Regions from separate parts of the Pseudoalteromonas qingdaonensis genome, predicted to be linked through region 2. Evidence: predicted binding sites of a transcription regulator. Region 2 holds the regulator's gene; the other holds the start of a gene.
The links. Region 2 encodes LexA, which represses DNA repair genes until DNA is damaged. Its sites were predicted from a motif close to TACTGTATNNNNATACAGTA; they were not measured.

Region 1: the regulator LexA is predicted to act here: its motif matches at 2,968-2,987, upstream of WCN91_RS08020 (YebG family protein).

The regions. Positions count from the first base shown of each region.
Region 1 covers NZ_JBCGCU010000007.1:70,395-75,750, forward strand. Annotated here, with positions in the region: gene sixA (phosphohistidine phosphatase SixA) at 1-99, shown strand, start outside; gene WCN91_RS08005 (SUI1 family translation initiation factor) at 131-460, opposite strand; gene WCN91_RS08010 (GAF domain-containing protein) at 682-1,332, shown strand; gene WCN91_RS08015 (amino acid aminotransferase) at 1,379-2,572, shown strand; gene WCN91_RS08020 (YebG family protein) at 2,635-2,952, opposite strand; gene WCN91_RS08025 (ComEA family DNA-binding protein) at 3,176-3,493, shown strand; gene WCN91_RS08030 (DUF6170 family protein) at 3,516-3,818, opposite strand; gene dsbB (disulfide bond formation protein DsbB) at 4,160-4,675, opposite strand; gene fadR (fatty acid metabolism transcriptional regulator FadR) at 4,899-5,356, shown strand, end outside.
Region 2 covers NZ_JBCGCU010000005.1:205,935-211,290, forward strand. Annotated here, with positions in the region: gene ctaD (cytochrome c oxidase subunit I) at 1-1,149, opposite strand, end outside; gene coxB (cytochrome c oxidase subunit II) at 1,146-2,279, opposite strand; gene lexA (transcriptional repressor LexA) at 2,597-3,214, opposite strand; gene WCN91_RS06845 (DUF924 family protein) at 3,336-3,866, opposite strand; gene WCN91_RS06850 (PaaI family thioesterase) at 4,118-4,582, shown strand; gene WCN91_RS06855 (hypothetical protein) at 4,962-5,225, opposite strand.

The sequences.
Region 1 (5,356 bases), on a different contig from region 2:
GATAAGATGCCTATTTTTCCAACCTGTGGCGTAGCTCAGATAGATTATGACCCGCAGACGCTACGTGGCCATTGGCGGGCGCTTTATAGCCCGCAATAGCATAGCCCGCAATAACTGCTGCTCTCCGGCTTTAGCCGCCGGCAATTTTTACCTTAAAGCCCTGCGCCTCAAGCAAGCCCTTTAGCTTGTCGCGGTCATCTCCCTGGATCTCGATAACACCATCTTTAACGGCGCCGCCTTGGCCCATTTTTGACTTTAACGCCTTGGCCAGCTTCTTCAAATCATGCTCCTGCGGATCAATTCCCACAACCAGCATCACCCCTTTGCCTTTACGGCCCTTGGTTTGTCGCTCAATGCGCAGCGCCCCGTCTTTAAACAACTTAACGTCGGCTTGCTCTTTCTCAACGGGTGCCTTAATACGGCCCGTTTCTGTTGAATATACTAGGTTATTGTCGCTCATCAGTACCTCCGACCTAAACAGGCTGTTAGCTTATCATAACTGGGCTCTGCGTCTTGCCAAAATAGTGCCGAGAATTGCACTTCAAGCGGGGAAATAATCAAAGACTTATGAACCCTAGGTAAGCAGTTGCAGCGGCCCAGATGCCATTTCATTTTGCTATTGCCTGTGCTTTTGCCTCTGTGCTAGCATCCTTTTAAAGGTTTAGATGTTTGGATGGCTAAATGATTTTATATAACGAGTGGGCACAAATTGAGGCGGATGAGTCGCAGACACTGCATTATCAAGCTTTATTGCAAGAATATTTGGCGAATAAAAGTGCTCAGGTGCAATGGCAATACCTTATTCCAGAGCTGGGTGAGGGCGGCGCATGCAGCCTGTTTGGTCATTTACAGGAAGAACCCTTTAGCCTGCGAGAACATCTTGATATTGATGCCGAGGCACAGCTTGTCAAGTTGCAGGGGATAGTCGATTTTGTTGTACAACAAAGTGGCGTCGATTGGTTCGGTATTTATCAGTCGCGTGATATCCATGGTCAGTCGCAGTTGCTAAAGCTGGCGTATTATGGCGCCCCCAGTCGTCCCTTGTTTCCCATTACCCCTGAGTTTGCCGCCACCAGTAATAATGTGCAGGTTGTAAGCTCTGGAAAGGCCAGAATTATCAACAATGTGGAAGACTATGTTGCCAGCGGTGGCGAATACTATACATGTGATCCTAAAGTGGAGGCGGAAAGCTGCTTGCCGCTTTATTCGCAGAAGGGTAAAGTAGTGGGCATCATAGATGCAGAAGCATTCAGCACTGATTTTTTTACCCCCGAACGCATAGCCTTGTTGGTTGCCGCAAGCAAAGAAATTGTCGCGCATCTGCCAGCCTAATGTGGCCGGGTATTGCTAACCCTGAGATAAATAAAAAGAGAGTCCCATGTTCTCACAATTAAAACCATTACCGACGGATCCCATTCTTGGGTTGATGGCTGCGTTTAAGGCTGACACCAATGCCAATAAAATCGACTTAGGTGTCGGTGTTTATAAAGACGAGCAGGGTAATACCCCTGTGCTAAAAGCGGTAAAAAAAGCGGAAGAGTTTCGCTTAGCCAATGAGACCAGCAAGTCTTATATCGGATTGGCCGGTAACCTGGATTATTGTCAGAAAATGGAAGAATTGTTGCTAGGCAATGCACACCCTGCTTTGCTGGCAAACCGTGTACGCACGGCACAAACTCCAGGTGGTACAGGTTCACTTCGCGTAGCCGCTGAGTTTATTAAACGTTGTAACGATAATGCCACTGTTTGGGTGACAACTCCGACCTGGGCTAACCATATCAGCCTGTTTGAAGCTGCCGGTCTGACGGTAAAAGAATACCCTTACTATGACTATGAAAAGAAGGGTTTATTGTTTGACGAAATGGTTAACGCCTTAAGTCAGATCCCAGCAGGTGATGTGGTATTGCTACATGCTTGTTGTCATAACCCAAGCGGTATGGATTTGAACGCCGAGCAATGGCAAACCGTAACCGATATCGCCAAAGCACAAGGCTTTACCGTGCTTATCGATATCGCCTATCAGGGTTTTGGTACTAGCCTGGACGAAGATGCTGCCGGCCTGCGCCTGCTTGCTTCACAGGTTGAAGAGCTGATCATCTGTTCTTCATGTTCGAAGAACTTTGGCCTTTACCGTGACCGTATCGGCGCCTGCTCTATCATCTCTAAAGATGCCAGCGCTGCCGATGTATCTAACTCGGTATTGTTAAGTGTAGTGCGCAGCATTTACTCTATGCCGCCGGCGCACGGTGCGGACATTGTTAGCACTATTCTATCTAGCTCTGAGCTAACTACTATGTGGCACGATGAACTGGATGAAATGCGTTCACGCATCAACGAATTCCGTTCATTACTAAAAGAGAAGCTAAACGACAAATGCCACGGCATGGACTTTTCATTTATTGAGCGCCAGCACGGTATGTTCTCTTTCTTAGGTATTAATAAAGAGCAGATCGAGCGTCTACAAAAAGAGTATTCGATTTACATCGTTGGCTCGAGCCGCGTTAACGTAGCCGGTATCAGCCATGCCAATATCGATTATTTCGCTGACGCCGTAGCCGAAGTAACCAAATAACTTTCGCTTAGAGCGAAGCAAAAAAAGCCAGCTATGCTGGCTTTTCTTTTTTGTACTGTTACTTAGGCTTCTTTGGCTTTTAGCTCGGTGACATTTTCCTGGCTGTCTTTATCTTGGGCTTTTGGCTTTTTTTCTGCTTTATTTTCGCTTGGTTTCGCGCCTTTTAACACCTGCATAAACTCATCTTTTTGTTTGGCGATTTGCAGTGCCAGGCCTTCTACCTGTTGTTCACTTAAGGGCACATCTGTGTTGTCCAGCAGACCTTCAAGGCTTTCGGCAATATCGAGCATTTTGTCATAAGCATCGGCTTCTTTCTTGCTGGTAAAGGTCATGCGCTCGACTCCATTTCTTTCAACTACGTACTTAACGACAACAGCCATGGGATCTCCTAACTATACTGTTTTTTTATACAGTTAGATTAGGGTGGCAAGCAGCTAAGGTCAAGGTGTTTTTATGTTTTTCCGTAACTTGTGAACGAATATGAGGCTTAATCTTTGCCTCTGTGCCTGCGTTTCTAAGCCTTTAGGTTGACAAGCCCTCTCCCGTCTTCTTTATTTAATAACGGTAGTACAATGGAATATTCATCACTTTAAGGAGAGAAGTATGAAACTACTTAACACCTCTACAAGCGCCATTATCGGCGCTATTGCAACTACACTTTTACTTGCCACCACAATGCCAGCCCAGGCTGCACCGACTAAGCCCAATCAAAGCGAAGTGCCACGTTCGGCCAAAGTGAGCTTGAATAAAGCCACGGCCGAACAATTGCAGACCTTGCCTGGTATTGGTCCGGCGAAAGCCAAGGCAATTATCGAGTATCGCGATAAAAACGGCGGTTTTAAGAGTGTTGAGCAATTGGATGATGTGCCAGGGATAGGCGCGCGGTTAATGGCCGAGCTCAAGGATAAGGTGTCGTTGTAATTGGTAAAATCTAAAGGCAGCGTTAGCTGCCTTTCTTATGCTCAGTAATCGCTTGGTCGAGATGACGACAGGCAAAATAGTGGCGTACCGGTAACACTAAAACAGGGTAGGCAAGACCGGCGAGTAGTAACCAGGGCACCATTTTCCACCCCTCAAAACGTACCAATAATAAAAACAGCGGCGTAATTAGCAGCAGCTTAATTATATTGAGCAGGATTCGCTCTTGGGCGCTTAACAATTCCAGTGCATCAGCCACCAGTTGCAGACGCTGGCGGTGGCTGAAAGATTGCAGCTTAGGAATTTGGCTGGCTAAAAAATAAATCATGATATTAGGGTCTGTTTATCTTTGCGGTTTACTTTATGTTCAATCTAAACGCATTCTGATGAATATAATCACTAATTTATGTGGTCAAATTCATCCATGAAGCTTGGTTACATCGCGCATCCATGCGCTCACCTCGCTAAGCTGCGAAGCATTGCTTCGGTCTTGCTCGCCTATGTTCATCGCGAGCAACACAGAGCAGGATGCGTTTAGGTGAACCCGTAGGGCAGCGTTTGTAGCGCATTTCTACTGTGTTGTTACATGTTTATGTAGAATAACTACACCACACATGTGCCGCCTTGTACAAATACACTACAAACTGCTGCAGAAACAAACAACAAAGGTCAACAGACCCTAGGCTTAAAGAACAAGCTAGCACAGGTCACTATAACCGCTGCCGCAGCAAGGGCCGCAAAAATTACCTGCATCCAGCCCGGCATAGATAGGCCTGCGAACTGCCAATCTATGTTGCCACAATCGCCAGTCGCGGCGAAAAAGCCAGGGATCCATTCATGCAAGGGCACGGGGAAGTTAGGCTCAAATTCGCAGACAAAGGCAAAAGGATCTGTGGTGGTTTGCATCACTAGGTGTTCACGAGCCAATAGTAGCCCCCAAATGCTAGCAACCAACCAGGTCGCCAGGCCGCTCAGGCGTAGCCACGTATTAGCAGGGTTTATGGCGCCAACAAGGCCAGCTATCAAGACACCCAGCATGGCGGTACGTTGATAAATACACATGATACACGGAGCTAAATCCATGGCGTATTGAAAATAAAGGGCTGTTGCCTCGAATAAAAAGGCAGTAAGTGCCAACAACAACCAAGGAGTGCGTGTGCGCGAGATGCTACTTAACCAGCTCATTAGATTCTCTTATTAATTTTTATTTTGGGGATTATGCCCCTGCACCTGGGTCTATGCAAGCGTCGAGCAAAACAGAGAAAAGCTGATACTTTATTGTTGTTTTGTGTAATTGCCAGCTAGAGGAGAGCTGCTTTACAGTGAAGTTTTCTTGTTAGTTGCTGATCATCTGGTACAATCAGTGGAATAACTAAAATGAAATAAACCCTGCTGAAGTGGACCTTAGATGAGAATTTTTAAAGCGAAAAGCCCGGCTGGATTTGCTGAGGAATATATAGTTGAGTCCATCTGGAATGGGGAGTTTCCACCTGGCTCTATTCTTCCTGCCGAGCGCGAGCTATCGGAACTCATTGGCGTGACTCGCACGACTTTGCGTGAAGTTTTACAACGCCTTGCTCGAGATGGTTGGTTAACCATTCAGCATGGTAAGCCAACGCGAGTAAATAACTTTTGGGAAACCTCGGGCTTGAATATTCTTGAGACCTTAGGGCGTCTTGATGAAGATAAAATGCCGGAGCTGACCGATCAGTTACTTTCTGCCCACACTAACATCAGTGCCATCTATATGCGTGCGGCGATTAAAATCGACCCAGAGCGCGTAAAGGAAATTGTTGCCGATCGCGATAGCGTTGAAGACACGGCCCAAGCCTTTGCCGATTATGATTACCTGGTACATCATCACCT
Region 2 (5,356 bases):
GAAGTAGGTATCATGGTACTGGAAATCCACCGGCGTAATGGCCAGCATCAGGCCGGAGAAACCGCCCAGGGTAAAGAGCACAATAAAGGCGATGGCAAACATCATGGGCGCTTCAAAACTGATGGAGCCGCGCCACATGGTTGCCACCCAGTTGAACACCTTGACCCCGGTGGGCACGGATATCAGCATGGTGGAGTACATAAAGAAGAGCTCACCAGCGAGCGGCATGCCGGTGGTAAACATATGGTGCGCCCACACAATGAAAGACAACAAGGCGATGGACGCGGTGGCATACACCATGGAGGAGTAGCCAAACAGTTTTTTGCGCGAGAAGGCGGGCACTATGGTGGAGATAATACCAAATGCCGGCAAGATCATTATGTACACCTCGGGGTGACCGAAGAACCAGAAAATATGCTGGAACATCACGGGATCGCCACCACCGGCGGCATTAAAGAAATCGGTGCCGAAGTATTTGTCCGTCAGTACCATGGTCACCGCCCCGGCCAGCACCGGCATTACCGCAATCAACAGGAAGGCGGTGATAAGCCAGGTCCACACAAACAGCGGCAGTTTCATCCACTTCATGCCCGGCGCGCGCATGTTGACGATAGTCACTATGACGTTAATGGCACCCATAATGGAGCTGATCCCCATGATATGGATGGCAAATACAAACAGCGCTGTGTTGTCGTTACTGTAAGTGGTCGACAAAGGCGCGTAGAAGGTCCAACCAAATGCCGGGCCGCCTCCTTCCATAAACAGGGAGGCTAACAAAATGGCAAAGGCAAAGGGCAGGATCCAGAAGCTCCAGTTATTCATGCGCGGCAAGGCCATGTCCGGTGCCCCGATCATCATGGGGATCATCCAGTTAGCCAGGCCGGTAAAGGCCGGCATTACCGCACCGAAGACCATGATCAAACCATGGACTGTGGTCATCTGGTTAAAAAAGTGCGGATCAACCAGTTGTAATCCCGGCTGGAACAGTTCGGCGCGGATCACCATGGCCATGGCACCGCCGGTTAAAAACATCAGCAACGAAAACAGCAGGTAAAGCGTGCCTATGTCTTTATGGTTCGTGGTAAAGAGCCAGCGTTTAATACCAGTTGCAGGCCCGTGGTGTTCATGTGTCGCAGCGGCTGTACTCATTGTTCTTCCCCATCAATAAAGGCCTGAATTGCACTTGGTTGCACAACATCGCCGGTGTCATTACCGAACGCATTACGCTGATAGGTGATAACACCCGCTAGCTCTTTAAGTGTGAGCTGGCTAACAAATGCCTGCATGGCGGTGCCTGGTTTACCGTGCACCACAATATCGATGTGATCTTTAATTTCGCCAGTTGCGATTGGGCTGCCCTTGATAGCAGGGAACACCCCGGCAAGGCCCAAACCTGTGGGTTGGTGACAGGCGGCACAGCGGGCCATATAAGCCTGCTCGCCCAGAGCCATCAGCTCGTCTTTTGATAGAGTTTGGTCAAGCAAGGCCGCATCGGCCTGGGCTTGGTCCAACACAGCCTGTTTTTGCCCTGCCAGCCAGGTATCGAATTCCGCCGGTGCCTTGGCCTCAACTACCACGGGCATAAAGCCGTGGTCTTTACCACACAGCTCGGCACATTGGCCGCGATAGATACCGGTTTCGTTAACCTTGGTCCAGGCCTCATTGATAAAGCCTGGGTTGGCGTCTTTTTTCACCGCAAAGTCCGGCACCCACCAGGAATGGATAACATCGTCCGAGGTCATCAGGAAGCGTACTTTTTTACCGGTTGGGATCACCAGTGGCTTATCCACTTCAAGAAGGTAGTTCTCGCCTTTCTTCTGAGCGTTCTGAATTTGTTCCTGTGGCGTGGCCAGTAAGGAATAAAAGCCCACATCATGGCCCATATACTCGTAATGCCACTTCCACTGCGAGCCGGTGATCTTTATGGTGATATCGGCCTTGCTGGTATCTTCCATGGCAATCAAGGTCTTGGTCGCAGGTACCGCCATGCCGATAAGGATAAGAAAGGGAATTGCGGTCCAAATAATTTCGACCTTAGTGCTCTCGTGAAAAGATGCGGGCTGCGCACCTTTTGACTTACGGTGCCTTAGTAAGGCCCAAAACATGATAGTGAACACTATCACCCCAATCACACAACAGATTATAAATATCGTCATGTGTAACTGGTAAACATTCTCGCTGATATCCGTCACCCCTGGGCGCAAATTATAATCACTATTTGCAAAAGCCAAGTGCGGGGCAAACAGACACAGCAACATGAGGGAGCACAGCTGCTTCATGTACCATCTCCTTAAAACGCGCAACGCAAAAAGAGAAGAGGCAATTACTGCTAGCCAATCTTCATTATTATTATGCTTAGAACTGGCCGATTACATTTACTTTACACAAAGCGATTAAAAAGCAACCAGCAAAGCCTGTAATCTAACCAATTAGTCAAGATTTGAACGAATAGCAAGAAATGAAGCGTTTTTGTTTTGCTTTTTTAAATAAATATTTGTGGAATATTCAAACTGTTAGCTAACAGTGAAAGAAGGGAGAAAAGCGTCGTAAAACCCCCAATAAACGGCGTATCGGGGGCCAAAATACCAAATAAAACCTACATCCAGTCGGCGTTTCGAATTACACCAACCGCTAAGCCCTCAATATCAAAAGATTCATGTTCTAAATCGACTTCGATAGGAGCAAATTCTTCATTTTCCGCATGCAGTAAAACCTTGCGGCCGGCCTTTTCCAGGCGTTTCACGGTTACGTCGTCACCCACTCGGGCCACCACCACCTGACCGTTTTCGGCCACCTGAGCACGATGTACCGCCAGCAGGTCGCCATCAAGAATACCTATATCCTTCATACTCATGCCATTAACCCGTAACAGATAGTCCGCCGCCGGCTTAAACAACATGGGGTCGATTTGGCAATGACTCTCGATATGTTCCTGCGCCAAAATAGGCTCACCGGCGGCAACGCGACCGATTAACGGCAGGCCTAATTGCTCCGGCTCTTCTTCCTCAACCAGCTGAATACCTCGGCTGGCACCGGGTTTCATTCTGATCACCCCTTTTTTGGCCAGCGCCTTAAGGTGCTCCTCGGCAGCATTGGCACTGCGAAAACCTAATGTTTGTGCAATTTCGGCGCGCGTTGGCGGCATGCCGGTATCTTTAATAAAGACTTTGATCAGCTCTAAAATTTGCGATTGGCGATTAGTTAAAGGGCGCATACAACTGGTTTTCCATACAGTACATTTAACTGTGAGTATATACAGTTGTCAGAAAATCGCAAATAAAATCAGGGAATTTACGGAAGTCGCCCCCTCTCCTCTTTAGCCCCACAGCGACAAGTTAAAAGCCACTGCTGGGCGTCTCCAGAAAAGCTTGCTCCTCGGGGGGCGACCGACACCCGAGTATGGCGTTGCGATGGGGGTAGCGACCAAAGCGGTCAATAATAGCCTTACGGGCCAGCTCATAGGAATAACTCTCCAAAGGTCGAAACAGGTGCTCGGCAAGTATATGAATGGCGGTGCTTTCGCTGTGCATATAAGGCATATATAAAAAACTACGCTCCTGCTCGGTTAGCAGCAGATCGTAACCCTTTTCTAGCGCATGCTGAGCCAGACACAGGGCTTGCGCATCCTGAGCAAAGGCGCTGGCGGTATCGCGATATATATTACGGGAGAATTGATCCAGCACGATAATTTCACAGAGCGCCCCTTTGGCACTTCGACGCCATTGATACAGCTCACCCCGACTGGCAGCGCGGTGGGTTTCGGCAAACAACTCAGTGACTTGAGCGTCGAACCCCTCACTCTTTTTAAACCAATCCTCTGGCTGGCACTGATAAAACCAAAAATCATACACGGATTGAAAGTCCATAACCTCTCCTGCGCATTAACCCTTAAGCCGTTACAAACAGTCTAGTCAATTCAGGGGTTCGGATGATGACAAGGAGGCGATATTTTTGCTCACAACCCCAGATACAGCCGCCCGCTCTTCCCTCCCTGCGCAAGCTAACCATCGTAAAAGACTTGCAGATGCCGGAGCATGTGCAGCATTATGTGAGCCAGGTTGCCATCGTGAGCAACACCCGAGCATTCACAGACCTTGCCACATAAGGAGCAGTAAGCATGAGCACACGTATTTGGGCACAGGAAATCGATTTTGATCTTTGCCGCCAACTAGACCTCGGCGTCGGCGGCAAAGGCACCTTGATGACCAAACTCGGTATTGAAATCAGCGAAATCGGCGACGACTACCTGGTGGCCACCATGCCAATCGACAACGAGCTCTACAACCCCATGGGCATAGTCCACGGCGGCGCCTACGTGGTACTGGCCGAAACCGTCGCCAGCTACGCCGCCAACTTTGTTGTCGATACCAGCAAATACTACTGCGTCGGCCAGGAGATCAACGCCAACCACCTCAAAGCCTCACGCACCGGTACCCTCAAAGCCGTAACCAAACCCGTGCATATCGGCGGCCGCTCTTCCGTGTGGGAGATTAAGATTTATAACAGCGCGGGCGATTTGTGTTGTATTTCAAGGATGACCGCAGCGGTGGTGGAGAAGCGATCAAAGGGCACCGGCCTTTAATGCGGGATTGTTTCTGCACCTTGTCTGTAGGCGAGGCTTTAGCCTTGCGAAAGGCGCTTCGATTTTAGATTTTGTCGCGTTGGCGACAACAACCAAAGAGGGAGTGATTCGACTCCCCCTTTGGAAACCCCGCGAACCCGGGATTCGCTAATGCTTCCGAACTCAAGCTTTTGTTAAGCGTTTCGTTTTGCTTTCGACAAGGTTTAACGAGGTGTCCTACCTCGGTAAACCTAGCTCGATATCCCTATCTCGCTGTCTCTAGCACACTCCACAACAAAAGCCGATTTCTACAGCGCGAATCAAAACGGGAGCAACTTGTTGCGAGTCGAGCGTCCATAGGACCCGTTTTTGATGGTGCTTGTTATACATGCAGTGTCTATCAGACCCTGCTGTAACTAATATTTTGATTTACTGTACCATCAATAATTAAATAGCTGATTCCGCAATTACATTTAACGTTGCCAACCACTTTATTCAGCGATAGACCTGCAACACTAAGATCAACGAGCAAATCTCCGGTATGACATGGTTTTGCTCTATCATCAGATTCTAAATTTAAATCGTCTCTAACTGCTTTTTCAAACTCAGCTTGTTTACCAGCTTCAAGATAGTTTGCATTTGACCACTTAAATTGGATAATCATATGAGCCTCTATGAAATGTATAACGCCGCCTTAAGCGGTGAGCAGTTTGCTAAAATATGAAACGAAGTGAAACTGAGCAAACTGTTACGAATCCGACTTTAAGGTCTTGTTATGTGTTTATGAATTACCAG